One region of the Shouchella oshimensis genome, then DNA from elsewhere that is predicted to be linked to it. Evidence: a T-box and tRNA genes for the amino acid it is inferred to sense, from the RefSeq annotation. Region 1 holds a T-box; the other holds one or more tRNA genes.

Region 1 (15,402 bases):
TTAATATGCACGTCAATTGTGCGATCATCACCTGCGTAATCAATTCCCCAAATTTGATCAATCAATTGCTCCCGTGTATAGACTTGTCCAGGAGTTCCAGCGAGCTTATAGAGCAACTCAAATTCCTTGAGTGGTAATGTGAGAGACTCAGTACCGCGTGTCACTTTATAGGTTTGTCGGTCAAGGATGACGTCACCAAATTGAATCGTCTGCGTGACGCCAATTCGATAACGCTTTAATAATGCTCTAACACGAGCCATTAACTCCAACGGATCAAATGGTTTTGTTAAATAATCATCCGTTCCAAGTTCAAAACCTTTTACCTTCTCCCAGGTTTCACCTCTGGCAGTCAGCATGAGCAAAGGAAGGTCAGGACTTGCTTTTCGTAGCTCCTTGCATAATGCCCAACCGTCCATAATCGGCATCATAATATCAAGCACAACAAGATCCACTTGGGAAGAAGCGTAGACGGCCATTGCTTGTTTGCCATCTATTGCCTCAACCGTTGTGAAGCCCTCATTTCTTAGAAATAAACAAACGAGTTCGCGAATGTTCGCGTCATCGTCAGCAACCAGTATAGTAGGCATCTGTTCCCTCTTTCTTCATGTTCCATCTTCTAACCAGTATACATTAACTCATCTCATTTATTACATTTTGGCTTGGTGCTGCTATTCCTAGAAGTCGTAGGCATTCTTTTAACACAAGAGAGACTGCATATGAAAAAGCTAGCTTTGTTTGTTTATGATTGTCTTCTACAAGAATTTTTGTGTGAGCGTAGTACTTATTAAATGACCGTGCTAGTAATAAACTGTATCTGGCAACTTGAGAAGGGTCTGCTTGGTCAAATGACTTTTCAACTAAGGAAGGAAATTGATCTAATAGCATAATGATCGGCCATGCCTGTTCACCTAAAGAACAGAATGTATCTTCTTTTGGTTGATACTGACCCTTTTCTAAAATCGTTGAAATACGAGCAAATGTGTATTGAACATAGGGTCCAGTGTCACCTTCAAAACTCATCATTTGTTCAAGGGAGAACTCTAAATCGTGGGTCCGTAGGTTTTTAAGGTCATTAAAGATGATCGCACCAACTCCAACCTGCTTAGCAACCAACTCTTTATCTAAAAGAGACGCGTTTTTATCATTCATATTACGTTTTGCTGTTTCAATAGCTTCTGCTAATACATCAGCCAAGAGTACAATCTTGCCCTTACGCGTCGACATTTTTGATCCATCTTTTAGCATCATACCAAATGCTACATGCTCAAGACTGGTTGCCCACTCATATCCCATTTTTTTAAGAACTTGAAACACTTGTTGAAAATGTAGGGATTGTTCATGACCAACCACATAAAAGGTTTTTTTCGGTTGGTAGGTCTGGTGGCGATATAGGGCGGCCGTCACATCACGGGTTGCGTATAATGTGGCCCCATCCTTTTTAGTGATGAGACAAGGCGGCATGTCTTCTAGTTCAACAACATAGGCACCTTGAGAGAGCGTAAGTAAATGTTTATCCTGCAATTCACTAACGACCTGCGCCATTTTGTCATTATAAAAAGCTTCACCTGTGTAAGCGTCAAAGGTAATGCCAAGTAGCTGGTAGATGGTTTCGAATTCCTTTAAGGACTCTTCTCTGAACCATTTCCATAGAGTGAGGCATTCTTCGTCTCCGTTTTCTAACGCCTTAAAGGCAGCGCGGGCTTGATTATTTAAAGCATCGTCTTTCTTAGCTTCTTCATGAAAGTGCACATATAGTTTTAATAATTCTTTAATGGGTTCTTTCTCAATAAGCGACTTCTCTCCCCATAACTGATACGCCACAATGAGTTTTCCAAACTGAGTGCCCCAGTCACCTATATGATTGATTCGAACGACATCGTATCCATTTTTCTCTGATAGATGGGAAAGGGAGTGACCAATAACGGTTGAACGTAAGTGCCCCATGGAAAATGGTTTAGCAATGTTTGGAGAGGAATAATCAATCAATACTTTTTCACCTGTCGATGGTTTGGAACCAAACTGACTTTTCTCAGTCAGAACTTGGTTGAGAATGTGGTTCCCAGATAAATCTTGGCTAACAAAAATGTTTACATAGGCTCCTGCTACTTCAATTGAGTGGATCCATTCACTTTTAAGATTCTCTTTGATTTCATTTGCTATGATGGCGGGAGATTTTTTTCCTATTTTCGCGAGTGTGAAGCAAGGGAAAGCAACATCACCAAGATGAGATTGCTTTGGTGTTTCAAGAAGATTGTACACTTCCTCTTCTGATAAAATATAATCTAACGTTTTGGCAATAGCTTTTGCGATTTGTGTATGAATCATCATTTTTCCTCCTTATGAATATAAAAAAGCCCCCGTCTCTATAATTAGAGACGAGAGCATAGATTCCCGTGGTACCACTCTAGTTGCCACCAAAAAGGTGACCACTTTCCATTTGTAACGAGGTGACTCCCCGCATTTCCCTACTAATCGTTCAGGAAACATCTCCAAAGTGCGCTTCATTCAAATTTGTTGCATTAGGCTCACACCATCCCTAACTCGCTAGCCAACGTAATTTGAACTACTCTCTTTGTCATTGAATGTGTCTGATTGAATTTAGATTATCTTACATTCATATCCAGTTGATGTCAATGGTCAAATCATCCGAGTAAAAAAATATCTTGCGAAAATGATTGGATTCACTATAATAAACGAAGAGAAAACGACGTGATCAGTAAGACTCTCTTTCATTCATTTATTTGAAAGGACGTTTGTGAGACTCGAGGGTCGTAAAATGATATGAGGAAGAGGTAGAAACATGGTAGAAAGTTTAAAAGACCAATGGTTTGGTAATGTGAGGGGAGATATTCTCTCCGGCATTGTGGTGGCATTAGCTTTAATTCCAGAAGCCATTGCCTTCTCGATTATCGCTTGGTGTGGATCCAATGGTCGGTTTATATGCGTCCTTTTGTATTGCAGTTGTCATTGCCTTTACAGGTGGAAGACCCGGTATGATCTCTGCTGCTACTGGAGCAATGGCTTTAGTCATGGTCACTCTTGTTGCAAATTACGGTTTTGAGTACCTTTTAGCTGCAACAATCCTGACCGGAGTCATCCAAATTATTTTTGGAGTCTGTAAGTTTGCGAAGCTGATGCAATTTGTGCCGCGTACAGTAATGACTGGTTTTGTTAATTCACTGGCTATCCTAATTTTCATGGCGCAAATTGATCATTTTGTAGGTGAAACATGGGTAATGTATCTACTGGTAGGGGTGACACTTGCCATCATTTATTTGTTTCCTATGATAACGAAAGCAGTACCATCAACACTCGTAGCAATTATAGTTGTTACGATCATCGTGCTCTTTTTAAATATTGGTGTACGTAATGTTGGGGATATGGGGACTTTAACACAAACCTTGCCTAATTTTGTGTTACCCAATGTGCCTTTTAATTTAGAAACATTGTGGATTATTCTTCCCTATTCATTAGCTTTAGCGATCGTTGGATTGTTAGAGTCACTTCTCACAGCAAGTATTGTCGATGACATGACAGATACAGCGAGCAACAAAAATAAAGAAAGCCGTGGACAAGGAATCGCCAACATTGTGTCTGGATTTTTTGGAGGCATGGCCGGGTGCGCGATGATCGGTCAGTCTGTTATTAATGTGAAATCAGGCGGTAGAGGGCGGTTATCGACACTAGTCGCAGGTGCATTCTTAATGTTTTTAATTGTTGTATTAGGTAACCTAGTAGTACAAATTCCGATGGCTGCTTTAGCTGGTGTGATGATTATGGTATCCGTCAGTACATTTGATTGGAACTCCGTTAGAACGATCCATCGTTTGCCACGAACAGATGCCATAGTGCTTGTTGTCACAATTGCTGTTGTACTTGTGACGCACAATTTAGCTTATGGAGTCTTGTCTGGTGTGGTGTTAAGTATGATCTTTTTTGCTGCTAAGATTTCTAAAATTCATGTATCATCAAGTTACATGGAGAATCAGAAGAAGCGTATATATAAAGTAGAAGGCCCTTTGTTTTTTGCTTCAGTAACAAGGTTTTTGTCACAATTTGATACCACTGAAAAGTTAAACACAGTTGACATTGATTTTACCCACTCACAAATTTGGGATGATTCAGCTGTTGGAGCCCTTGATCGATTAGAATCGCTATTCACAACAAATGGGATAGAGGTTCAATTTATAGGACTAAATCAAAAGAGTATGTCATTGCTTAAATCAGTAGGAAAAATTCCAAACGCCTAAACGAATCATAATCAATAAAACCAACACATTTTGTGTTGGTTTTTTGGTAGTATTAACCACATAGCGTTTATTTAAGGAGGTCCTATGAATCCATCTGATACTTACCATGTAAATATAAAGATTAATGAAGTGACATTTGCTTTAAAAGAGATCCATAACTTTAAATGGTTAACAGAGTACGGATCAGTGTTTAAAGTATTTGATCAACAGGATTCTGGAAATTTAAGCTTTGGTGTGAAGCAAGGTGATAAAAAGCTGTTTGTAAAATATGCTGGGCTAAACCAATTCATTATGAAGGGGAACCGAGTTACGCGGTCGCTCGATTAAAACAAGCGGCACCCATTTATCGAGATCTAAAGCACAAATCTCTTATTACGTTACTTGATCAATTTCAGGTAGGGGAAGGATATGCGCTAGTTTTTGAGTGGGTTGAAGGCGAGTGTTTGCACCCACATTGGTCCTTTCCACCCCCAGAAAAGTACACGAATCCAAACTCACCCTATTATCAATTTAAACAACTCCCGGTAGAAAAGCAGCTAGAATCATTAAAAGCGGTCTTTTCCTTTCACGAATTTGTGGAGAAGCAGAATTATGTAGCGATTGATTTTTATGATGGAAGTATTTTATTCAATTTTGCTGAATACAAAACGATAATCTGTGATATTGATTATTATCAGAAGAAACCATTCACTAATCACATGGGACGAATGTGGGGATCGAAGCGGTTTATGTCACCAGAAGAATTTGAGCTAGGGGCTAGTATTGATTCTAAAACCAATGTGTTTAATCTGGGTGCGATGGCCTTTAGTCTATTGGGAGGAGAACTTGATCGTTCATTTGAAAAATGGCAAGCAAATCCTGCTCTTTATGAAGTAGCGTTGAAGGCAGTGGAGCAAGAGCGAGACATGAGATTTGCCACTGTCGAAAAGTTTTATGAAGAATGGAAGCAAGCAGGAGGGTGAGAAGGATGAAACGATTACAAGTGGTGTATTCTTTTATTTTTGATGATCAATCTGGCAAGGTCTTACTTGTAAAAAACAAAAATCACAATACATGGTCTCTGCCTGGTGGCCGTGTGGAAAATGTCGAAACTCTTAGCGAGGCTGCGATCAGAGAGGTGAGGGAGGAAACCGGATTATCCGTTGAAATCACTCAGGTGCTCAGTTTAGATGAGCTATTTGTAGATGGTCATCACGCCATTCTTACTACCTTCCAAGCCGCCATCAAATCAGGTGAACTGCTCATTCAAGATATTGAGACCATTGAAGAGGCAGAGTGGGTTGATTTACAAACAGCAAATGAAAAAATTCCTCTTTATAACGGAATGGAACGTTTTCTTAAAGATGCTGTACCCTATACCTTCCACGGAGAGTTAGACATTAGATAAAAAATAATCCGCATGTCTAGCGTGGCTTATTTTTATCTATCAGATTCTGACTATGGATAGGATTTATTTAAATTTAATAAGTATAGTAATGATACCTAATCTAGAGATTACGCCCCTGCCAAGGGGGCTGATCAGATATAGAGGGAATGTACATGAAATGGTAGAGAAATGGCATATAAATGAAAATTTCTTGAAGTTATGGGCTCATAATCTATTGAAGATACTTAATGAGAGGTTTCGTGAACTTGTTGTGCCTTTAATTGTTCTAGGATTAAGTGGTTCACCGATTGTCACTGCATTAGTTCTCTTGTCACAGCAATTAGGTACCGTCTTATTTGCTATTCCGATAGGTACGTGGATTGAGAAAAAGAATCCAATCTTCGTTTCTTCAAGCTGCAGTATGCTATATGCTGTGCTCATATTTAGCCTAGCATATATTGTGAGTGTAGATAGCGTAAGCCCTGTATTGATTGCATGTATATTATTCTTAATTGGATTGGTCGGTTTAATTCAACAGACAGCATTTCAAGTGATGATTCCTAGGGTAGTTGGTCGGAACAACCTATTAAGTGCGCATAATCTGCTGAAGGTGCTGACGCTTTTGTCACACTTATTGGCCCAAGTATTGGTGGTTTCTTACTCGCCTATTATGGGGCCAGTTTTACTCTTGTTGTATGCGGGTGTTTAATGGCGATTTCCACAATGTTCATTTCAGTTGTTAGGTATAAGCATTCGAAATCAACAGCTACTAGTGAAACGAAGCATATAAAAGAAAAAGTGTTTGAGTTTAAAGAGCGAGCAAAAGAGGGCGTTCAATATCTTTTTGCAAACTCTTCCCAAAAAGGTTCAACGATTGCTGCTGTATGTTTGAGTTTCGCCACTGTATTTATGATCTTAAGTATCATTTTTCACTCTAGAACAACTTTAGACCTATCAGAACAATATATTGGCATTTTACTATCATTTGCGGGACTAGGTAATGTGATTGGTGTACTTATTATGAATCGATTTAAGAAGGTTAATTGGCTATTTTTCTTAAGTACCTTACTCATTTTATCTTCAGTTGGTGTTTTGTGTTTTCTGTCTAGCCACTTTATCGTGATGTGCATTGGAATGATGATTTTTGATGGCGCGCTTTCAATGGGTTTTGTTGTTCAACTTTCTGTTCAGCAGGGAATTACGCCTGATTCATTGCTTGCAAGAGTAAGAAGTGCCATGTACGTCATCGCCGGTATTGCTTCCATATGTGCAACATTGTTAGCAGGAGTATTTACTGAATGGAATTCTTATGTAGCCTTAATCTTTGGTGGGTTGATGCTATTACTACCGGCTTTTTATATTCTTAGATACAAAGATAGTAGTGTGAAAATGGACCAAATTAAACCGATTTATATGGATGGAAGAAAGAGCTAGGCCCAAAAAGAAATAAGCCCCGCAACTGCTTTGCTTGGCTTATTTCTTTTTAGGTTTCATTTTAGGAAGAGTCATGGCTTGAATGACAAGAGCTATCACGAACAATAGACTAATCATTAAGAAAGTTAGATCGTCTGAAAAAAATGAAAAAGAACTCGTGCTTACGTTGTTGAGTGTAATAAAAAACATCATGACAATAATAAGAAATAGAAGCCGATTAGCTTTCATTTATCCACATCCTATATTTTGTTAATGTAAGTATATGACTAATGATCTGAACATTCAATAGCATATATTTTGAAGGGATGAGAGAAGGGGTTCTATGAAAAAGAAGATAGAAAAGAGACTTTGCTACTTATATTCTGGAGAGACTGCATCCATTATTTGTTTTTTGATCGTTTTTTACTTTTTTAATCTCACTTACCCGCAATTTCAATTAAGCATATTATCTTCTTTTATCGTTTCTTTTTTTCTCCTACTATTTATATTAGGACAGGGAAGTGTGTATTGGTTTATTAAATGGAGACGGTTAAAACAAATGGGAACAGCTGACATACCAAATAAGCTCCTTCTGTACCTTAAGATCACGAAGAAAGTGAACCTTTTTATTCTAATGTTCATCCCTGTGTTGTTTGTTATTGATTATCAAGTCAGGTCTTTAGATGTCTCATTGATAGGTTTGTTGATTTCCATATTTGTTTATCTATTCGCTGTATTAGAATACATAAACTACTTCCATGTTCAGCTCTCATATGATAATAAATCAGATCTATTATGGCTGCTAAGAACTAAAAAACTGAAACGAGCTTGTTTATCGAAAGAATTTGAGCGTATAAATTTGAAGTGAATAGGTGCATACCAAGTTCAAGAGTAAAGTATATTACATTTTCATTTAAATTATTTATCAATTCTGTAAAAACGATGTTTCCCAATAGACCCTCAACAGCTGTTTGCTATACTCAAGGCGAAAGCTTTTATACAGACCAACACAATAGGAGGGCTTTATGAAAAAGCTGAGGAACCAAAAAAGTGGAGTTCAGTCTGTTATTTTGTTTGCCGGGGTGCTAATCAGTATTCCAGCTCTTGCAGAAAGTGTGGATGATCCGCCTCCTGTCATCGAGCCGGATCAACCAAATGGAAAAATAGTTCTGTTTGATAACAGTCATGGACAGACGGCTTGGACAATCGGATTGGGTAATTGATGGTGCTTTTTCTGATTTTGCCGATGCTTTAGCCGATGTTGGCTATCTTGTTCATGAACACCGCGGTGCAGATCCGTTAACTGAAGAAGATCTAGAAGACTATGATGTGTTTGTTATTCCAGAGGCTCAAATTCCATTTCAGACAACGGAGCAGGATACCATCGCTTCATTTGCAGAGGAAGGCGGCGGAGTCTTTTTCATTGCCGATCATTATAATGCCGATCGTAACTTTAATCGCTTTGACTCCAACGAAATTATGAATGGCTTGGCGCCGTGGTGCCTACGAGGATCTAACTAAAGGGATGAGTGATGCAGAGAAAGAGGCACTTGAAGGAGTGAAGAGCTCAGATTGGCTAGCGGAGGAATTTGGGGTACGTTTCCGCTATAACTCGATCGATAACACAGAAGCAAATGTCATTGTGGATCCTGAGGAGTCATTTGGTATTACAGAGTCTGTTGATTCTTTATCCTTACATGCAGGATCCACACTTGCTATTATGGATCCAGATCGAGCGAAGGGCATTGCTTTTTTGCCGGAGGGATTAACTCCAGAAGAGAATAAATGGGGTAATGCAGTGGATCAAGGTGTTTATCATGGTGGAGGAATAGACGAAGGACCGTATGTAGCAATCGGAAAAAAAGAGCTTGGAAAGTCAGCCTTTATTGGAGATTCCTCCCCTGTAGAAGATGCCACGCCTAAATACCGGAATGAGGAGCATGGCGGACAAAAAAGAACCTATGATGGGTTTATTGATAAAGATAATGGACAGTTGCTGTCCAAGTGATTGATTGGCTAGCTGAGCCTGAAGACTACACAGATTTCACAAGCACTTCAATTACATTGGACGAGCCTTCTCCCTTGCTTGATATGGAAATCCCGGAGCAAACAACCGAGCCAGAGCAAGAGCCTTGGAGACAGCCGCAAGGAAATTATCGCTGGTACGACCGGTCAACATTTGCTAGTGGATCATTTGGTTCAGGAGAAGAGGCACCCGCAGAGGTAGTATATGAAGTCAGTACTCCTGATATCCTGCCGCTTGGTGGTGAATCGTTTGAAGTGACAGTTAAAGTAGATCACCTAGAACCAGGTCAGAGTATAAGTGACTTGGATATGCAAGTATATCTATCTGGTGGACAAGCTATTTCCCAAGTGCAAGCGGAGAACGGAAGCTTGCCAAACGGTTATGGCTATCAAAGCATTGGATCTTTAACAGCCGATGATCAGGGTACAGCTGAGAAAGTTGTGACACTTAGGTTAAACCCAAGCATTGCTGCAACAACGGCAAGTATCCGGTTACGAAATGATCGTCAAAATGTGGTGACTCAAACCGTCGCATTGGGACAGAGTTTAACAGAGCAGCAGCCTGCTGCTTTTAAAACCTGGCAAACAGAAATCAATAAATATGCGCTGAATTAGCGATTGAATGTGGTCACTCCTAACCATCGTATAAAAAAAGTAAGCCGCGCGCATCTTGCGTGGCTTACTTAGTTTGTTTGTTTTTTTCTTGATTTAGAAAAAGTCATGGCTTGGACGGCGAGTGCGAGTAGAAAGAGCCCACTTATGATGTTAAAAGTAAGATCATTTGAAAGTGGCTCAAAAGACGTAGTGACATTAGCAAACACGCAGAGATACATCAGGACAATGATATAAAATAAGATTCGATTTGCTTTCATTTGAACACATCCCATATATTGTTAGTGGTAGTATAGATGGAATATTGAATTTATACAATGATTATTTTAGAAGTGTACAGAGGAGAACTTGTTTATGAAAAAAATAACGATCAATGCAGATTGTGAAGTAGTGATTTTAGAGTCTAGACATGCTCAAGAGTTATTTCAATTAATTGATCATAGTCGAATGAACCTTGGAGAATGGCTTTCCTTTCCTACAAAAACTAACAGTGTGGAAGACTCAAGAATGTTTATCGAGAAATCATTAAAGCGCTTCTCTGAAAACAACGGGTACTGGGCTTGTATATGGTATAAAGGAAATCTTGCAGGATCAATTGGCTATTTGTACGTAGACTTGAAAGCAAAAAAAACGGAAATCGGCTATTGGCTGGGTGAAAACTATGTGGGCGAAGGCTTAGTCACGCTAGCTTGTACCGAATTCATTAGACATGCTTTTACTGAACTTGGCCTAAGAAAAGTTGAGATAAATGCAGCAGTTAGAAATACAAAAAGCCGAGCGATCCCCGAGCGGTTAGGCTTCAAACAAGAAGGAGTAATCCGTAACTATGAATACATAAATGGCGTGTACCACGATCGAGTGGTGTATGGGTTGCTTGAGGAAGAATGGAGTAAATTTTGATATAAGAAAAGGCACGCAGCTTGAGCGGTGTGCTTTTTTTGGTTGGTGAGGTAAGGTACGTAAACTAAAAGTATTGGAAGAAGAGCAAATACATCAGAAAGAGGACAGATACATAAACAAAGTCATAAAACACGTCATCAGCACACCAGCAACTATACAGTTGAATTGTATAGTTCAACTGTGTATACTTAAACTATTCAGTTTGACTGTATAGGAGGATGTATGAAACGAAATAAACATTTGCCGTTAACAGAAACGGTTTATTATATTTTACTCTCTCTCTTGGAACCTCGCCATGGGTACCTAGTTATGCAACGTGTGGATGAGTTAAGTGAGGGGCAAGTAAAAATGGCAGCGGGTACTTTGTATGGGGCTTTCGAAAACTTGGTGAAGCTTCATTTTATTGAACCGGTTCCCGAACAAGAAAGCCGCAGAAAAGTATATGTAATTACAGAAGAAGGAAAAGAGATCCTAAGACTTGAGCAGGAGCGCATGAGAGCATTGCTCAGTGTGACAGATCAGCTGTTAAGGGAGGAGAAGCATGAGGAGGTTTAAATATTTTTGGAACTTTACAGATGAAGAACAATGGTTAAATGAAATGGCACGTGATGGTAAGCATTTTATGTACCGTTCATTTGGGTATCGTTTTGAAAAAGGAGAGCCTAAGGATACAACGTATAAAACCGATTATCGAATGTTTAAGAAAAAAGCAGATTTTGATGATTACGAAATGTTATTCGAAGACAGTGGATGGCAGAGACTCCCTTGTCCAAGAAGAAATGGTCACCAATATTTTAAAAGGGTACGTGATGATGCTTCTGATGATATTTTTTCTGATCAAACGTCAAAGGCAGCTAGATATAAACGGCTTTCTGAACTGTTTTATAATCAGTTCATTATGTTTTTGCCAATCCTAGTTGTATTCATTTTTACGAATAATAATTTAAATGCTTTAAACTTAATGAATCCAATAGATTGGTATTTAACACCGGAACTATGGGAACGGACAGGATCAGCGTTTTGGCGAGCATTTTTATTTGAGACTCCGTTTGCTTTATTGAGAGGCTTAACGTTTTATCTTGTATTATTTTGCTTTCTCTTTTATGGCTATTACTATTGGAAAGCAAAAAAACAATATGAAAAAGAATCGAAAATATTCTAAAAAGGAGGTCCTACTTCTTGAATACCGAACATTTTATATAACCTTACCTTCAGCCAATTCGTGGACCTCCAGCCCTCCCAAATCTAGTTGCTTTAAAATCACAATCCAAACGGAGGTAATACAATGAGGTCTACTAATGAAATGATGGAGTTACTATTAACTGTGGCAAGAGAGGACGATCGAGTACGTGCTGTTGGTATGAATGGTTCGAGAACAAATCCGATGGTACCAAAGGATGTTTTTCAAGACTATGATATCGTTTATGTTGTAAAGGATATGCAAACATTTCTTGATGATCCGAGCTTGGATAGAGGTGTTTGGTGAGAGAATTGTGATGCAAACGCCTGAGGCAATTGAGCTTATTCCTCCATTAAACGATGGAACGTTTGCGTATTTAATGCTATTTACGGATGGCAATCGTATTGATTTGACACTTGTTCCATTCGAACAGAGCAAGACGTGGAATCGTGGAGATACGTTAGCACAAATTTTGCTCGATAAGGATCAGCATTTGCCTGGCTTACCCGCGCCAACTGATATTGATTATTGGATCCAGAAGCCCACACAAAAGTTCTTTGATGACTGCTGCAATGAATGTTGGTGGGTATCAACTTATGTAGCTAAGGGGCTTTGGAGAAATGAGTTAACCTATGCATATGATCATCTATCCATTGTTCGGGAGATGTTGATCCAGATGCTTAAGTGGAAAATAGGTGTACAAACAGATTTCAGCTTAAGTGTAGGTAAAAATGGGAAATATCTTGAGGCGTATTTAACTAAGGATGAATGGGACATGTTTAATTCCACATACCCTAGATTAGAGGTGGGACAAATGTGGAAGGCGCTATTTGTTCTTTTGGATCAGTTCTCAAACGTTTCGGATGAGGTAGCTGAATCGCTCGACTTTAAACAAGAGATCATTGATCGTAAAAAAGTCAGAGAATATTTAAAGCATGTCCAAGTATTACCCGTCGATTCAAAAGAAATCCTGTAATGATAAATGCCCTGCACTGAGTGTGGGGCATTTGCATGTTATCTTACAAATAGGTAGATTATTCGTTCTTATCCGGAACTCTCTTAATAGGCCAAGCATAATCTATTAATGAGTTAGATTTTAATTTTTCACAGTGACTAGTAGGCGATATGCCTGAATATGATAGACATTGTGAAAGAAACGGAAAGGGATGAGATTCATGAACATCAAGATGGATTTTTTACCTGTAACAGCTAGTAATCGTCCTGGGCGCCAATTAAATGCCACCTATATCACTCAACATGAAACGGGTAATTCAAATGTAGGGGCAAACGCCGAGGTGCATTCAAGATATATAAAAGGAGCAGACGCTAGATCCCGATCGGTTTCGTGGCATTTTACAGTGGATGACACACAAATTATTCAACACCTACCTACTAATGAGGTGGCATGGCATGTTGGGCCAAATGGCAATAGTCAATCCATTGGTATTGAGTTATGTGTCAATTCAGATGGTGATTTTCAAAAAGCCAAAGCGAATGCTGCTTGGTTGGTTAAACGTCTGATGAACAATCTGAACATCCCACTATCACGAGTCGTGACGCATAAACATTGGACAGGAAAAAATTGTCCTGCTCGTTTGTTAAATGAATGGGATGATTTTAAAAGACTGATTGAAACGGTTCAATCTGGTCCGCAAACGGGTGGAGTGATCGTACCTGCGCCAACTCCGACACCAACTCCAACACCACAGCCAACTAGACCGATTGTAAATCAGTTCATTGGTAACGCACAAACCTTTTTAAACAGCCGTAACTACCCAACAAAGGCTTCCTTCACACCATTAGTCGTTGATGGGATTGTCGGTGCACGCACTCGTTCGGCATTAGTACGCATATATCAGTATTTTGCAAGTGTCCGAATTGATGGGGTATTTGGACCAGTGAGTAAACGTGCTGCGAATACACTTAGAAAAGGTTCTACTCACCAATGGTGGGTTCGCTTATTACAATCGGCACTTAACACAAAAGGAGCAAGCTTAGCCATTGACGGAAGTTTTGGGCCAGCTACAGAAACGGCCGTACGTACTTTCAGCGCAGTTCAGGCATCACAGTTGATGGAATAGCCGGTGCAAATACGTGGGAGAGACTATTGCGATAAGGTATTAACCAGAACATAAGGTTTTGTTCTGGTTTACATAGTATTTTAATGGATCAATCTGAAAAAAATTCTACATCTTCTACGGTTTCTAGAGAATCTGAAAAAGCCTTTGTTGCCTTTACCTGCTCATCCTCAAAAATATAGTAGTGGTAGTCTCCTTTTATCCCATTTAAATCAAAATAAACCTCTAAAAAGTAAGGTTGATTCTCTGCATGTCGATTGTATTTTGATTTCATTTGTATGTTTAACATGCGTGAGGCACCATCCTTATTAAAATGCTCAGTCACTGCTTGTTTTAATTGATAGTGTTTGTATGGATTGCCATTGAAATGGGTATAACTCATAAAAGCTACAACGACAATCATAATTAGTATAAGCCATTTTAAACGTGTCATCTGTCTAGCTCCTTATTAAGATTCATCTTCATCGTCTCATAAATTGATAGGCTCTCTCAACCTTTTAACCGAATACGAGTGATGTATGGTACTATTAAGATTGATTCAAACATATGCACAGATTGAAGGAGATTTTTGATGAATAATTTTAAACTAACCATTCAATATGATGGTACCAGATATAAAGGCTTGGCAGCGTCTTGGTAAGGGCGAAAGCACCATTCAAGGTAAAATCGAGAATGTACTCACTGAGATGGCGGGCAAATCAATTGAGATTACGGGTAGTAGTCGAACGGATGCAGGGGTTCATGCATTAGCTCAGATTGCAAATGTGAAGCTTGATGGCAAAGTGACTGCAGATGAGGTGCAGAGTTACTTGAATCGATATCTACCTGAGGACATCAGCGTTGTAAAGGTTGATTCTGTCCATGATCGTTTTCATGCTCGTTATAATTCAGCGGATAAGACATATGTCTATAAGATTTGGAATAAAGGCTATTCGCATCCTTTTCTACGTAAGCACAGTATGCATGTGGATCAGCCGCTGATCGTGAACAAATGAAAAAAGCGAGTGCTTATTTTGTTGGTGAACATGATTTTACGGCTTTTTCAAATGCAAAGTCTAAGAAAAAGTCGAATGTTCGAACAATCCGTTCTATCGATTTTTCAGAGAAGGATGGTTTTCTTGAAATCCGTATTAAAGGCGATGGCTTTTTATACAATATGGTCCGTAAGATTATTGGTACGCTAATAAAAGTGGGATTAGGTGAGATGAAAGCCGGAGCTATTCCTGGAATCATTGAATCTAAAGAACGTGAGCATGCCGGCTTTGCTGATGCTAGTGGTCTTTATCTGGAGAAGATTGAATTTAAATTAACATAATCGATCAATAGACGCTCCGGGTAGGAGCGTTTTTTTGTTTAGGTTAATCGGATTCTTTGTTCTGTAAGTAGTAAATAGCTAGTTGGGTACGATCTCTTAATTCAAGCTTATCTAATATGGTCGACAGATTGTTCCGCACAGTTCCCTCACTTAAAAACAGTTGTGTTGCAATCTCCTTATTGGAAAGTCCTTTAGCAACAAGCTGCGAGATCGATTGTTCCCGTTTGCTTAATTCACTCAGTATGTTTTCTTTAGGTGTGAGT
Region 2 (15,402 bases), on a different contig from region 1:
TGAAGCATCTGGAAAGATGCGTCAAAGAGGGTAACAACCCCGTAGCCGAAACTTCGTTTCCTCCGGAGTGTATCCTGAGTACGGCGGGACACGTGAAACCCCGTCGGAATCCGGGAGGACCATCTCCCAAGGCTAAATACTACCTAGTGACCGATAGTGAACCAGTACCGTGAGGGAAAGGTGAAAAGCACCCCGGAAGGGGAGTGAAAGAGATCCTGAAACCGTGTGCCTACAACTAGTCAGAGCCCATTAACGGGTGATGGCGTGCCTTTTGTAGAATGAACCGGCGAGTTACGATGTCGTGCAAGGTTAAGCTGATGAGGCGGAGCCGTAGCGAAAGCGAGTCTGAATAGGGCGATTTGAGTACGCCGTCGTAGACCCGAAACCGAGTGATCTACCCATGTCCAGGGTGAAGTTCAGGTAACACTGAATGGAGGCCCGAACCCACGCATGTTGAAAAATGCGGGGATGAGGTGTGGGTAGGGGTGAAATGCCAATCGAACTCGGAAATAGCTGGTTCTCCCCGAAATAGCTTTAGGGCTAGCCTCGAGGGAAGAGTCTTGGAGGTAGAGCACTGATTGGACGAGGGGTCCCCACAGGATTACCGAATTCAGTCAAACTCCGAATGCCAAGTACTTATCCTCGGGAGTCAGACTGCGAGTGCTAAGATCCGTAGTCAAGAGGGAAACAGCCCAGACCATCAGCTAAGGTCCCAAAGTATACGTTAAGTGGCAAAGGATGTGGAGTTGCCCAGACAACCAGGATGTTGGCTTAGAAGCAGCCACCATTTAAAGAGTGCGTAATAGCTCACTGGTCGAGTGACTCTGCGCCGAAAATGTAACGGGGCTAAACGTATCACCGAAGCTATGGATGAACACCTTAGGTGTTCGTGGTAGGGGAGCGTTCCAAGGACAGCGAAGCTAGATCGTGAGGACTAGTGGAGTGCTTGGAAGTGAGAATGCCGGTATGAGTAGCGAAAAGAGGGGTGAGAATCCCCTCCGTCGAAAGCCCAAGGTTTCCTGAGGAAGGCTCGTCCGCTCAGGGTCAGTCGGGACCTAAGCCGAGGCTGAAAAGCGTAGGCGATGGACAACAGGTTGATATTCCTGTACCACCTCTCCACCGTTTGAGTAATGGGGGGACGCAGAAAGGTAGGGTGAGCGCGCTGATGGATATGCGCGTCTAAGCTGTTAGGCTGGAAAGTAGGCAAATCCGCTTTCCGTTCGGCTGAGCAGTGATAGCGAGGGAAATTTAGTACCGAAGTCCCTGATCCTCCGCTGCCTAGAAAAGCCTCTAGCGAGGTGGAAGGTGCCCGTACCGCAAACCGACACAGGTAGGCGAGAAGAGAATTCTAAGACGCGCGGGAGAACTCTCGTTAAGGAACTCGGCAAAATGACCCCGTAACTTCGGGAGAAGGGGTGCTCTATTAGGGTGCAAGCCCGAGAGAGCCGCAGTGAAAAGATCCAAGCGACTGTTTAGCAAAAACACAGGTCTCTGCGAAGCCGCAAGGCGAAGTATAGGGGCTGACACCTGCCCGGTGCTGAAGGTTAAGAGGAGGGGTTATCCTTCGGGAGAAGCTCTGAATTGAAGCCCCAGTAAACGGCGGCCGTAACTATAACGGTCCTAAGGTAGCGAAATTCCTTGTCGGGTAAGTTCCGACCCGCACGAATGGTGTAACGATTTGGATACTGTCTCAACGAGAGACCCGGTGAAATTATAGTACCTGTGAAGATGCAGGTTACCCGCGACAGGACGGAAAGACCCCATGGAGCTTTACTGTAGCCTGATAGTGGATGTTGGTATCGTTTGTACAGGATAGGTAGGAGCCTTTGAAACCGGAGCGCCAGCTTCGGTGGAGGCATTGGTGGGATACTACCCTGACGGTGCTGACATTCTAACCTCGACCCGTGATCCGGGTCAGGGACATTGTCAGGTGGGCAGTTTGACTGGGGCGGTCGCCTCCTAAACAGTAACGGAGGCGCCCAAAGGTTCCCTCAGAATGGTTGGAAATCATTCGAAGAGTGCAAAGGCATAAGGGAGCTTGACTGCGAGACCTACAAGTCGAGCAGGGACGAAAGTCGGGCTTAGTGATCCGGCGGTGCCGAATGGAAGGGCCGTCGCTCAACGGATAAAAGCTACCCTGGGGATAACAGGCTTATCTCCCCCAAGAGTCCATATCGACGGGGAGGTTTGGCACCTCGATGTCGGCTCGTCGCATCCTGGGGCTGAAGTAGGTCCCAAGGGTTGGGCTGTTCGCCCATTAAAGCGGCACGCGAGCTGGGTTCAGAACGTCGTGAGACAGTTCGGTCCCTATCCGTCGCGGGCGCAGGAAATTTGAGAGGAGCTGTCCTTAGTACGAGAGGACCGGGATGGACACACCGCTGGTGTACCAGTTGTTCCGCCAGGAGCATCGCTGGGTAGCTACGTGTGGACGGGATAAGTGCTGAAAGCATCTAAGCATGAAGCCCCCCTCAAGATGAGATTTCCCATGGCGTAAGCCAGTAAGACCCCTTAGAGATGATGAGGTTGATAGGTCTGGAGTGGAAGCGTGGCAACACGTGGAGCGGACAGATACTAATCGGTCGAGGACTTATCCAACATGGTGAAAGACAGTGTGAGTAGCATAGAAACAGGAAGAAGAAGTCACTTCGGTGAATTCCTCCTCCTGTGGGCACGATTTGGTTTTGAGAGAATCTTTTCTCTTATAAGTCCGGTAGCAATAGCGAAGAGGTCACACCCGTTCCCATGCCGAACACGGCCGTTAAGCTCTTCTGCGTCAATGGTAGTTGGGGGCTTCCCCCTGCGAGAGTAGAACGTTGCCGGGCTTACATATTTACTTGGAGGATTAGCTCAGCTTGGAGAGCATCTGCCTTACAAGCAGAGGGTCGGCGGTTCGAGCCCGTCATCCTCCACCATAGAGCCGGCCTAGCTCAATTGGTAGAGCAACTGACTTGTAATCAGTAGGTTGGGGGTTCAAGTCCTCTGGCCGGCACTGTTTAGTTGCAGGTAATATTGTAATTCTCATTTTATGAGCCATTAGCTCAGTTGGTAGAGCATCTGACTTTTAATCAGAGGGTCGAAGGTTCGAATCCTTCATGGCTCACTTCTTAATTTTATATGCGGGTGTGGCGGAATTGGCAGACGCGCTAGATTTAGGATCTAGTGTCTTATGACGTGGGGGTTCAAGTCCCTTCACCCGCATCAATTTAACTGCGGAAGTAGTTCAGTGGTAGAACATCACCTTGCCAAGGTGGGGGTCGCGAGTTCGAATCTCGTCTTCCGCTCCATATTGTTTTTTAAATGTGAACTTGTCCTTACCTCGTGCCGGGGTGGTGGAATGGGCAGACACACAGGACTTAAAATCCTGCGGTAAGTGATTACCGTGCCGGTTCAAGTCCGGCCCTCGGCACCATAATAAAATATGCGCCCGTAGCTCAACTGGATAGAGTACTTGACTACGAATCAAGCGGTTAGAGGTTCGACTCCTCTCGGGCGCGCCATATTACGGGAAGTAGCTCAGCTTGGTAGAGCACTTGGTTTGGGACCAAGGGGTCGCAGGTTCAAATCCTGTCTTCCCGACCATCTTCTTAATGGGGCCTTAGCTCAGCTGGAGAGCGCCTGCCTTGCACGCAGGAGGTCAGCGGTTCGATCCCGCTAGGCTCCACCAAATATTTTTTTGAAAAACATATTGACAAACTTTAATCGGTTTGGTAATATAGAAAAGTCGCCAAAACAGCGACAAACAAGTTCTTTGAAAACTGAACAAAAGCCAAGCGTACGAAGAGATACATGATATCTCATTAGTAACAAAAAAAGTCGCAGGTAACACTGCGCAATTGGAAAGTTGATGGAGACATCAACGCCAGCAGTTGAGCAATCAACTCACCACTTTTATGGAGAGTTTGATCCTGGCTCAGGACGAACGCTGGCGGCGTGCCTAATACATGCAAGTCGAGCGGACGTTTTTGAAGCTTGCTTCAAAAACGTTAGCGGCGGACGGGTGAGTAACACGTGGGCAACCTGCCTTATCGACTGGGATAACTCCGGGAAACCGGGGCTAATACCGGATAATATCTAGCACCTCCTGGTGCAAGATTAAAAGAGGGCCTTCGGGCTCTCACGGTGAGATGGGCCCGCGGCGCATTAGCTAGTTGGAGAGGTAATGGCTCCCCAAGGCGACGATGCGTAGCCGACCTGAGAGGGTGATCGGCCACACTGGGACTGAGACACGGCCCAGACTCCTACGGGAGGCAGCAGTAGGGAATCTTCCGCAATGGACGAAAGTCTGACGGAGCAACGCCGCGTGAGTGATGAAGGGTTTCGGCTCGTAAAGCTCTGTTATGAGGGAAGAACACGTACCGTTCGAACAGGGCGGTACCTTGACGGTACCTCATCAGAAAGCCACGGCTAACTACGTGCCAGCAGCCGCGGTAATACGTAGGTGGCAAGCGTTGTCCGGAATTATTGGGCGTAAAGCGCGCGCAGGCGGCCTTTTAAGTCTGATGTGAAATCTTGCGGCTCAACCGCAAGCGGTCATTGGAAACTGGGAGGCTTGAGTACAGAAGAGGAGAGTGGAATTCCACGTGTAGCGGTGAAATGCGTAGATATGTGGAGGAACACCAGTGGCGAAGGCGACTCTCTGGTCTGTAACTGACGCTGAGGCGCGAAAGCGTGGGGAGCAAACAGGATTAGATACCCTGGTAGTCCACGCCGTAAACGATGAGTGCTAGGTGTTAGGGGTTTCGATGCCCGTAGTGCCGAAGTTAACACATTAAGCACTCCGCCTGGGGAGTACGGCCGCAAGGCTGAAACTCAAAGGAATTGACGGGGGCCCGCACAAGCAGTGGAGCATGTGGTTTAATTCGAAGCAACGCGAAGAACCTTACCAGGTCTTGACATCCTTTGACCACTCTGGAGACAGAGCTTCCCCTTCGGGGGCAAAGTGACAGGTGGTGCATGGTTGTCGTCAGCTCGTGTCGTGAGATGTTGGGTTAAGTCCCGCAACGAGCGCAACCCTTGACCTTAGTTGCCAGCATTTAGTTGGGCACTCTAAGGTGACTGCCGGTGACAAACCGGAGGAAGGTGGGGATGACGTCAAATCATCATGCCCCTTATGACCTGGGCTACACACGTGCTACAATGGATGGTACAAAGGGTTGCGAAGCCGCGAGGTGAAGCCAATCCCATAAAGCCATTCTCAGTTCGGATTGTAGGCTGCAACTCGCCTGCATGAAGCTGGAATTGCTAGTAATCGCGGATCAGCATGCCGCGGTGAATACGTTCCCGGGCCTTGTACACACCGCCCGTCACACCACGAGAGTTTGTAACACCCGAAGTCGGTGAGGTAACCTTTTGGAGCCAGCCGCCGAAGGTGGGACAGATGATTGGGGTGAAGTCGTAACAAGGTAGCCGTATCGGAAGGTGCGGCTGGATCACCTCCTTTCTAGGGAGTAATACTTCTAGTCGATCACACAGGTTCGCCTGATGTGAATACGCTTTGGCTTTTGTTCGGTTTTGAATGAACTTCGTTCATTCTGAACCCACTTTTTTTGTGGGCAATGGTTCTTTGAAAACTAAATCGTGCAATGCAAAACACACACAACGCAATCATCTCTATAGATGTGAGCGAGTCTTTATATACACCATACTTGATGAATGGCATCGTCAGATGACCTGAAATCAAATTGGTTAAGTTAGAAAGGGCGCACGGTGAATGCCTTGGCACTAGGAGCCGAAGAAGGACGCGACGAACGGCGAAACGCCTCGGGGAGCTGTAAGTGAGCTTTGATCCGAGGATATCCGAATGGGGGAACCCACCATTTTTAATCGAATGGTACCCGTATCTGAATACATAGGATACGAGGAGGCAGACCCGGGGAACTGAAACATCTAAGTACCCGGAGGAAGAGAAAGAAAAATCGATTTCCTGAGTAGCGGCGAGCGAAACGGAAAGAGCCCAAACCTGAAGGCTTGCCTTCAGGGGTTGTAGGACATTCCATTGGAGTCATAAAGAAACGGAGTAGGTGAAGCATCTGGAAAGATGCGTCAAAGAGGGTAACAACCCCGTAGCCGAAACTTCGTTTCCTCCGGAGTGTATCCTGAGTACGGCGGGACACGTGAAACCCCGTCGGAATCCGGGAGGACCATCTCCCAAGGCTAAATACTACCTAGTGACCGATAGTGAACCAGTACCGTGAGGGAAAGGTGAAAAGCACCCCGGAAGGGGAGTGAAAGAGATCCTGAAACCGTGTGCCTACAACTAGTCAGAGCCCATTAACGGGTGATGGCGTGCCTTTTGTAGAATGAACCGGCGAGTTACGATGTCGTGCAAGGTTAAGCTGATGAGGCGGAGCCGTAGCGAAAGCGAGTCTGAATAGGGCGATTTGAGTACGCCGTCGTAGACCCGAAACCGAGTGATCTACCCATGTCCAGGGTGAAGTTCAGGTAACACTGAATGGAGGCCCGAACCCACGCATGTTGAAAAATGCGGGGATGAGGTGTGGGTAGGGGTGAAATGCCAATCGAACTCGGAAATAGCTGGTTCTCCCCGAAATAGCTTTAGGGCTAGCCTCGAGGGAAGAGTCTTGGAGGTAGAGCACTGATTGGACGAGGGGTCCCCACAGGATTACCGAATTCAGTCAAACTCCGAATGCCAAGTACTTATCCTCGGGAGTCAGACTGCGAGTGCTAAGATCCGTAGTCAAGAGGGAAACAGCCCAGACCATCAGCTAAGGTCCCAAAGTATACGTTAAGTGGCAAAGGATGTGGAGTTGCCCAGACAACCAGGATGTTGGCTTAGAAGCAGCCACCATTTAAAGAGTGCGTAATAGCTCACTGGTCGAGTGACTCTGCGCCGAAAATGTAACGGGGCTAAACGTATCACCGAAGCTATGGATGAACACCTTAGGTGTTCGTGGTAGGGGAGCGTTCCAAGGACAGCGAAGCTAGATCGTGAGGACTAGTGGAGTGCTTGGAAGTGAGAATGCCGGTATGAGTAGCGAAAAGAGGGGTGAGAATCCCCTCCGTCGAAAGCCCAAGGTTTCCTGAGGAAGGCTCGTCCGCTCAGGGTCAGTCGGGACCTAAGCCGAGGCTGAAAAGCGTAGGCGATGGACAACAGGTTGATATTCCTGTACCACCTCTCCACCGTTTGAGTAATGGGGGGACGCAGAAAGGTAGGGTGAGCGCGCTGATGGATATGCGCGTCTAAGCTGTTAGGCTGGAAAGTAGGCAAATCCGCTTTCCGTTCGGCTGAGCAGTGATAGCGAGGGAAATTTAGTACCGAAGTCCCTGATCCTCCGCTGCCTAGAAAAGCCTCTAGCGAGGTGGAAGGTGCCCGTACCGCAAACCGACACAGGTAGGCGAGAAGAGAATTCTAAGACGCGCGGGAGAACTCTCGTTAAGGAACTCGGCAAAATGACCCCGTAACTTCGGGAGAAGGGGTGCTCTATTAGGGTGCAAGCCCGAGAGAGCCGCAGTGAAAAGATCCAAGCGACTGTTTAGCAAAAACACAGGTCTCTGCGAAGCCGCAAGGCGAAGTATAGGGGCTGACACCTGCCCGGTGCTGAAGGTTAAGAGGAGGGGTTATCCTTCGGGAGAAGCTCTGAATTGAAGCCCCAGTAAACGGCGGCCGTAACTATAACGGTCCTAAGGTAGCGAAATTCCTTGTCGGGTAAGTTCCGACCCGCACGAATGGTGTAACGATTTGGATACTGTCTCAACGAGAGACCCGGTGAAATTATAGTACCTGTGAAGATGCAGGTTACCCGCGACAGGACGGAAAGACCCCATGGAGCTTTACTGTAGCCTGATAGTGGATGTTGGTATCGTTTGTACAGGATAGGTAGGAGCCTTTGAAACCGGAGCGCCAGCTTCGGTGGAGGCATTGGTGGGATACTACCCTGACGGTGCTGACATTCTAACCTCGACCCGTGATCCGGGTCAGGGACATTGTCAGGTGGGCAGTTTGACTGGGGCGGTCGCCTCCTAAACAGTAACGGAGGCGCCCAAAGGTTCCCTCAGAATGGTTGGAAATCATTCGAAGAGTGCAAAGGCATAAGGGAGCTTGACTGCGAGACCTACAAGTCGAGCAGGGACGAAAGTCGGGCTTAGTGATCCGGCGGTGCCGAATGGAAGGGCCGTCGCTCAACGGATAAAAGCTACCCTGGGGATAACAGGCTTATCTCCCCCAAGAGTCCATATCGACGGGGAGGTTTGGCACCTCGATGTCGGCTCGTCGCATCCTGGGGCTGAAGTAGGTCCCAAGGGTTGGGCTGTTCGCCCATTAAAGCGGCACGCGAGCTGGGTTCAGAACGTCGTGAGACAGTTCGGTCCCTATCCGTCGCGGGCGCAGGAAATTTGAGAGGAGCTGTCCTTAGTACGAGAGGACCGGGATGGACACACCGCTTGGTGTACCAGTTGTTCCGCCAGGAGCATCGCTGGGTAGCTACGTGTGGACGGGATAAGTGCTGAAAGCATCTAAGCATGAAGCCCCCCTCAAGATGAGATTTCCCATGGCGTAAGCCAGTAAGACCCCTTAGAGATGATGAGGTTGATAGGTCTGGAGTGGAAGCGTGGCAACACGTGGAGCGGACAGATACTAATCGGTCGAGGACTTATCCAACATGGTGAAAGACAGTGTGAGTAGCATAGAAACAGGAAGAAGAAGTCACTTCGGTGAATTCCTCCTCCTGTGGGCACGATTTGGTTTTGAGAGAATCTTTTCTCTTATAAGTCCGGTAGCAATAGCGAAGAGGTCACACCCGTTCCCATGCCGAACACGGCCGTTAAGCTCTTCTGCGTCAATGGTAGTTGGGGGCTTCCCCCTGCGAGAGTAGAACGTTGCCGGGCACTTTAAGAACCCCTTCATCTGATGGTTAACCCATTGGATGAAGGGGTTTTTTGTGTGGATATGGATTGGAGTTGAGGAAGCAAGAGGAATCGAGATTTAGCCAGAAGAGGAGAGGGATAGTAAGAAAAAAGGGCGGAGAATCAAGAAGAAAAGATGGAAAGGAATAAACCTATTCGGGTTTAGATCGATTGAAGCTGGAAGTGGAAGGAAGAAATCAATCCGGACTTAGACCGATTAGAAGCAGTAAACGAAAGGAACAAAGGCAATACCAAGAAACAGGCGAACGTAACCAAGCAAGAGCACCCATTCACCAAGAAATAGGCTTCATTACCAAGAGAAACCAGAGATAATACAAGAGCAAATCATCATTTACCCAGCATCAAGCTCCTATACTAAGAAAAACAACTAGGTAACCAAGAACCTCCCTTCACTAGCAAGAGAAAGAACAACGTTAGCAAGAACCTTTTTCATACCACCAAGAGACTTCTCTTCACACCAAGAACCACCTTCCTGTACCAAGCCCGAGCCCTCCGCACCAAGAGAGAAAGCCCAAAAGCAAGAGCACTCTCCAACTACTGAACAAGCCGCATCGCAACACTCAAACCATTTCAAAAGGAATAAACCTATTCAGGTTTACCCCATTATATAAACCCTACAAACCACTTAACCCGAAAACCAAAGGCAAAACCAAGAACAACAAAACCTTAACCAACGAAAAGCACCCATTCACCAAGAACCAAGCTGCACCACCAAGAGATACTGGAGGATAAGCAAGAGGAAGGGGAATATTAGCAAGAACCCACCACATAAAACCAAGCTCCCCCTCCCCACACCAAGATCTAACACATAAAACCAATCCTCCACCAAATCCTTTCTCCAAAAAAAGTCTAGATCATGCAAACCTGGAGAGACTAGAAGACACAGAATTTGAACTTTTTAATCAAAATGATTATAATAAAGTTAGTCAAATATAGTCAAAGTCAGATCGCGAACTAGATCGTGCACCAATTCATTCATCAGATCATCCATCTGAAGAGAGGGGGGTAACAAAATGCGAAATATCTCTGATTTTATTGAGCAGTACTTAAAAAGTACTTTACTAAAAAGTGGTAATGAGCTACTAGAGATAAAGAGAAGTGAGTTAGCGAAGAGATTTGAATGCGTCCCCTCTCAAATAAATTATGTTATTAGTACTCGTTTTACCTTGGAAAAAGGTTATATTGTTGAAAGTAAACGTGGTGGCGGAGGTTACATTCGAATTATAAAAGTTGAGACTCATGAGAAGGTCGACCTATATGATCATCTACTCCACCTTATTGGACCAGTCATTGATCAACAGACAGCTGAAACGATTGTGATGCGGTTATTTGAAGAGAAGGCAGTAACAAAAAGAGAAGCGAATTTAATGGTAAGTGTTCTTGATCGCTCTGTACTAAAAGTAGAGCTACCTTATCGAGACCAAATTCGTTCAAATGTTTTAAAAGCAATGATTAATACTCTTAAATATAAGTAAGCTAGATGAAAAAGAGGTGAGCGCATATAATGAAGTGCCAAGAGTGTCAACAGCGGCAGGCTACCCTACACTTTACAAAGATTATTAATGGTGAAAAAACAGAGATACATCTTTGCGAAACGTGTGCAAAAGAGAAGGGTGAACATATTCCCGGATCTAATACATTTTCGATTCATCAGCTTTTATCAGGATTGTTGCATTTTGAGCATCCAGATATCCAGGGCAGCGAGCATAAATCGGCGCCTAAGGAAAGAACGTGTGAAAGTTGCCAGATGACGTACAGTCAATTTGTTGAAATAGGAAGGTTTGGCTGTGCGACTTGTTATGAAACCTTTGATGATAAGCTTGACCCAGTGCTGCGCCGTGTACATAGCGGAAATGTAAGGCACCATGGTAAAATTCCGAAACGAATTGGTGGAGGAATTAAACGTCAAAAAGAAATCAACGCACTCAAATCGAAAATTAAAGAATACATTGAAAGTGAAGAGTTTGAAAAAGCAGCTGAAGTACGAGATCATATTCGTTCATTAGAGCAAAAAAATAAAGAGCAAGAGGAGGGGTGATATGACACTTGAGCGTTTTATAAAAGATGCAATTAGTCCTTGGATGAAGGAAACAGGGACAGATTTAGATATTGTTCTAAGTAGCAGAATTCGATTGGCTAGAAACCTTAAGGATTATGCTTTTCCAATCCTCTCCTCTTTAAATCAGTCAAAAGAAGTGACAGATTATACTGTGGATGCACTAACAAATGCTCCAAATGAGCAAATTGGCTCGATAGATACTTTGTACATGGAAGAGTTAAAGTCTAATGAAAAACGAGTGTTAGTTGAAAAACACTTAATTAGTCCACACTTAGCTGAACAATCCAAACACGGGGCAGTGCTGTTAAATAAAGACGAATCACTAAGCATAATGATTAATGAAGAGGATCATCTGCGTATTCAGTGTTTATTTACAGGCTCACAATTGGAGAATGGCCTGGACATTGCACAATCTGTTGATGATTGGGTTGAGGAACACCTTACGTATGCATATGATGAAAAGCGTGGCTATTTAACGAGTTGTCCAACAAATGTAGGGACGGGAATGCGTGCCTCAGTGATGATGCATTTGCCAGCTCTTGCGATGACGCAGCAAATCAATCGAATTTTACCGGCAATTAATCAATTAGGTTTAGTTGTTAGAGGAATTTATGGCGAGGGTAGCGAAGCTTTAGGTAACCTCTTTCAAATCTCTAATCAAATTACACTGGGGAAATCTGAGCAGGATATCGTTGATGATCTTCATGGCGTTGTGACACAGCTGATTCAGAGAGAACGAAATGCGAGACAGGTGCTTATGCAGAACTCTCGATTAAAACTCGAGGATCGGATTCATCGTTCATATGGAATCTTGTCTCACAGTCGCATTATTGAGTCGAAGGAAGCAACACGAAGACTATCAGATGTTCGGCTAGGAATAGATTTAGGGTTAATTGAGGGATTATCAGGGAACATACTTAATGAGCTGATGATTTTGACTCAGGTTGGATTCTTACAGCAGTTTGCAGGAGATGTATTAACAGCAGAACAGCGAGACGAGCGTAGAGCCGCTTTGATTCGTGAAAGGCTTCAAATTAAGGATTAGTGAACTGATTATGATGGAGGTGGCCACAAATGATGTTTGGTCGATTTACAGAGAGAGCTCAAAAGGTATTGGCACTAGCACAAGAGGAAGCAATTCGTTTAGGCCATAACAATATAGGAACCGAGCATATTCTACTTGGTCTGATCCGTGAGGGCGAAGGCATTGCAGCTAAAGCATTACAAGCGCTTGGACTTGGACCAGAGAAGCTGCAAAAAGAAGTAGAGACCTTGATTGGAAAAGGTCAGGAAGGTTCCAAAACAAAGCATTACACACCACGTGCGAAAAAGGTTATCGAGCTTTCTATGGATGAAGCACGTAAGCTAGGTCATTCATATGTTGGCACAGAGCACATTCTTCTTGGATTAATTCGTGAGGGTGAAGGTGTGGCAGCGAGAGTGTTAAATAACTTGGGCGTAAGCTTAAATAAGGCGCGTCAGCAAGTTCTTCAATTGTTAGGAAGCAATGAAGGAGGAAGCTCCTCACAGCAGAGTGGTGCGGTTTCTAATGCAAATACGCCTACACTTGATAGCTTAGCTCGTGATTTAACGGCCATTGCTCGTGAAGAGTCATTGGATCCTGTGATTGGACGTAGCAAAGAGATTGAACGAGTGATTCAGGTTCTTAGCAGACGTACAAAGAACAATCCGGTTCTGATTGGTGAGCCTGGTGTTGGTAAAACGGCTATTGCAGAGGGATTAGCCCTCTCTATTGTTGCCAATGAAGTGCCAGAGACATTACGCAACAAACGTGTGATGACACTTGATATGGGAACAGTTGTAGCAGGAACTAAGTACCGTGGTGAGTTTGAGGATCGTTTGAAAAAGGTGATGGATGAGATTCGCCAAGCAGGAAATGTCATTCTATTTATTGACGAACTTCACACTCTAATTGGTGCTGGTGGAGCAGAAGGTGCCATTGATGCTTCGAACATCTTAAAACCATCGCTTGCTCGTGGAGAGCTACAGTGCATCGGGGCCACAACCATAGATGAGTATCGTAAATACATCGAGAAGGATGCAGCGCTTGAGCGTCGTTTCCAAGCCAATTCAAGTGAACGAACCTACACTTGAGGAATCAATTCTAATCTTAAAAGGGCTTCGTGATCGCTATGAAGCGCATCACCGTGTCACGATTACGGATACAGCGATTGAAGAATCGGTTAAATTATCTGATCGTTATATTCCGGATCGTTTCTTACCAGACAAAGCAATTGATTTGATTGATGAGGCAGCATCTAAAGTGCGTCTGCGTTCATACACGGCACCACCTGATTTGAAGGAGCTTGAGCAGCGACTTGAGGAAACTCGTAAAGAAAAAGACGCGTCTGTTCAAAGTCAAGAGTTTGAAAAGGCGGCGTCACTACGCGATACAGAACAACGTTTGCGTGAGCAGCTTGATGAAATGAAAAACAAGTGGAAAAAGAAGCAGGGTCAAGAAAACACAGAAGTGATGGTAGAAGACATTGCTCAAGTGGTGGCTAGCTGGACTGGTATTCCTGTCGCGAAGCTAGCTCAAGAAGAGACAGAACGTTTATTAAAAATGGAAGAGATTCTTCATCAACGTGTGGTTGGTCAAGAGGAAGCTGTGCTCTCCATATCTAAAGCAGTTCGTCGCGCAAGAGCAGGTCTAAAGGATCCGAAGCGTCCTATTGGTTCATTTATCTTTCTAGGACCAACGGGTGTCGGTAAAACAGAGCTTGCCCGTGCTGTTGCTGAGACGTTATTTGGAGACGAAGATTCAGTTATTCGAATTGATATGTCGGAATATATGGAAAAACATTCTACAAGCCGTTTAGTCGGTTCACCTCCAGGGTATGTTGGACATGAGGAAGGCGGTCAATTAACGGAGAAAATTCGTCGTAAGCCTTACTCTGTTATTCTGTTAGATGAGATTGAGAAAGCACATCCAGATGTGTTTAATATTTTGTTACAGGTACTTGAGGATGGTCGTTTAACTGACTCTAAAGGGCGTACGGTTGATTTCCGTAATACAGCGGTTATCATGACGTCTAATGTTGGAGCAAGTGCTCTAAAAGGCAATAAATATCTTGGCTTTACGACTGAGACTGAAGGTCGTGAATACAAGGACATGAAAGACCGTGTGATGGGCGAGCTGAAAAACAGCTTTAGACCTGAGTTCATTAATAGAATTGATGAAATCATTGTCTTCCACGCATTAGAGAAGAAGCATATTCGAGAAATTATTACGTTGATGGCTGATCAATTGAAAATCCGCTTAAAAGAGCAGGGAATTGATTTTGAATTGACTGAGGAAGCTAAAGATAAAATTACGGACCTTGGTTATGATCCGGAATATGGTGCAAGACCACTACGTCGTGCATTGCAGAAGCAAGTCGAGGATCGTTTGTCTGAGGAACTATTAAAGGGCACAATTTCCAAAGGACAAAAAGCCGTTATTGGTGTGAAGGATAACGAGTTATTTGTAGAAACTGTTGATACAAAAGAAGAGACAGCAGCGTCGAAGTAATGGTTTAAGATGCGTTTGATTTAGTTGTTTAACAACAGACCGGGAGTTTGAATGGCTCCTGGTCTTTATTTTTAATTGGAGTGTCTTGGAGGAAAATGAATGGCGAAGAAAAAGACCAAGTTTGTATGCCAGGATTGTGGGTATGAATCGGCAAAATGGATGGGTAAGTGCCCTGGATGCCAGGAATGGAATACGATGGTGGAAGAGATGGAGGCAGTTGCTAAACAATCCAGCAGAAGTTATGTGACCTCTTCAACTACTACCACTAAACCTCAGCCGCTCTCCAAGGTTGTAGGAGACCGTGAGCCTCGTATTGATACAACCATTCAGGAGTTAAATCGAGTGCTTGGTGGAGGGATTGTACCGGGTTCTCTTGTTTTAGTTGGTGGGGATCCAGGTATAGGAAAATCAACGCTGCTTCTTCAGCTTTCTGCTAAACTTGCTGCGAAAAACGAGAAGGTGCTATATATATCCGGTGAGGAATCGATTAAACAAACGAAGCTACGGGCAGATCGATTAGGTATGATTTCACCAGAGTTATACGTACTTGCTGAGACAGATCTACAGTTTATCCAGCACGCTATTGAAGAAGTGGAGCCTTCATTAGTCATCATTGATTCTATTCAAACGGTATATCAAGATGATATCACCTCAGCACCAGGTAGTGTCGCACAGGTACGTGAGTGTACTGCGGCTTTTATGAAAATTGCCAAGACAAAAGGAATTGCTATTTTTATTGTTGGACATGTAACAAAACAAGGTTCAATTGCAGGACCCAAGCTACTTGAGCATATGGTAGACTCAGTCCTCTATTTTGAAGGGGAACGTCATCATACTTATCGTATTTTACGGGCTGTGAAAAACCGTTTTGGGTCAACAAATGAAATGGGAATCTTTGAAATGAAGGAAGCAGGATTAGAAGAAGTGT

Evidence for each region. A T-box is a leader RNA that pairs with one kind of tRNA and senses whether it is charged. The one in region 1 lies ahead of argS (arginine--tRNA ligase), so its partner is inferred to be a tRNA-Arg.
Region 2: it encodes a tRNA-Arg, which carries the amino acid that the T-box ahead of argS (arginine--tRNA ligase) is inferred to sense. The anticodon was not compared.

Annotation. Positions count from the first base shown of each region.
Region 1 is NZ_JAMQJY010000001.1:902,154-917,555, reverse strand. Features, by position in the region: gene NDM98_RS04955 (response regulator transcription factor) at 1-587, opposite strand, end outside; gene argS (arginine--tRNA ligase) at 631-2,328, opposite strand; T-box leader at 2,369-2,588, opposite strand; partial or broken gene NDM98_RS04945 (SulP family inorganic anion transporter) at 2,801-4,250, shown strand; partial or broken gene NDM98_RS04940 (protein kinase family protein) at 4,335-5,212, shown strand; gene NDM98_RS04935 (NUDIX hydrolase) at 5,218-5,637, shown strand; gene NDM98_RS04930 (MFS transporter) at 5,795-6,325, shown strand; gene NDM98_RS04925 (MFS transporter) at 6,250-7,050, shown strand; gene NDM98_RS04920 (hypothetical protein) at 7,090-7,278, opposite strand; gene NDM98_RS04915 (general stress protein) at 7,373-7,897, shown strand; gene NDM98_RS04910 (hypothetical protein) at 8,055-8,252, shown strand; gene NDM98_RS04905 (motility-associated ABC transporter substrate-binding family protein) at 8,215-8,550, shown strand; gene NDM98_RS04900 (hypothetical protein) at 8,555-9,037, shown strand; gene NDM98_RS04895 (hypothetical protein) at 9,034-9,669, shown strand; gene NDM98_RS04890 (hypothetical protein) at 9,738-9,926, opposite strand; gene NDM98_RS04885 (GNAT family N-acetyltransferase) at 10,021-10,566, shown strand; gene NDM98_RS04880 (PadR family transcriptional regulator) at 10,789-11,121, shown strand; gene NDM98_RS04875 (DUF2812 domain-containing protein) at 11,108-11,728, shown strand; partial or broken gene NDM98_RS04870 (aminoglycoside 6-adenylyltransferase) at 11,852-12,722, shown strand; gene NDM98_RS04865 (peptidoglycan recognition protein family protein) at 12,922-13,827, shown strand; gene NDM98_RS24560 (hypothetical protein) at 13,809-13,862, shown strand; gene NDM98_RS04860 (hypothetical protein) at 13,916-14,257, opposite strand; partial or broken gene truA (tRNA pseudouridine(38-40) synthase TruA) at 14,396-15,139, shown strand; gene NDM98_RS04850 (response regulator transcription factor) at 15,183-15,402, opposite strand, start outside.
Region 2 is NZ_JAMQJY010000005.1:107,666-123,067, reverse strand. Features, by position in the region: rRNA gene NDM98_RS21320 (23S ribosomal RNA) at 1-2,595, shown strand, start outside; rRNA gene rrf (5S ribosomal RNA) at 2,707-2,822, shown strand; tRNA gene NDM98_RS21310 (tRNA-Val) at 2,837-2,912, shown strand; tRNA gene NDM98_RS21305 (tRNA-Thr) at 2,917-2,989, shown strand; tRNA gene NDM98_RS21300 (tRNA-Lys) at 3,028-3,100, shown strand; tRNA gene NDM98_RS21295 (tRNA-Leu) at 3,117-3,198, shown strand; tRNA gene NDM98_RS21290 (tRNA-Gly) at 3,210-3,284, shown strand; tRNA gene NDM98_RS21285 (tRNA-Leu) at 3,321-3,409, shown strand; tRNA gene NDM98_RS21280 (tRNA-Arg) at 3,421-3,497, shown strand; tRNA gene NDM98_RS21275 (tRNA-Pro) at 3,503-3,579, shown strand; tRNA gene NDM98_RS21270 (tRNA-Ala) at 3,590-3,664, shown strand; rRNA gene NDM98_RS21265 (16S ribosomal RNA) at 3,888-5,440, shown strand; rRNA gene NDM98_RS21260 (23S ribosomal RNA) at 5,684-8,617, shown strand; rRNA gene rrf (5S ribosomal RNA) at 8,729-8,844, shown strand; gene NDM98_RS21250 (CtsR family transcriptional regulator) at 9,897-10,358, shown strand; gene mcsA (protein-arginine kinase activator protein McsA) at 10,388-10,921, shown strand; gene mcsB (protein-arginine kinase McsB) at 10,923-11,987, shown strand; partial or broken gene clpC (ATP-dependent protease ATP-binding subunit ClpC) at 12,017-14,474, shown strand; gene radA (DNA repair protein RadA) at 14,574-15,402, shown strand, end outside.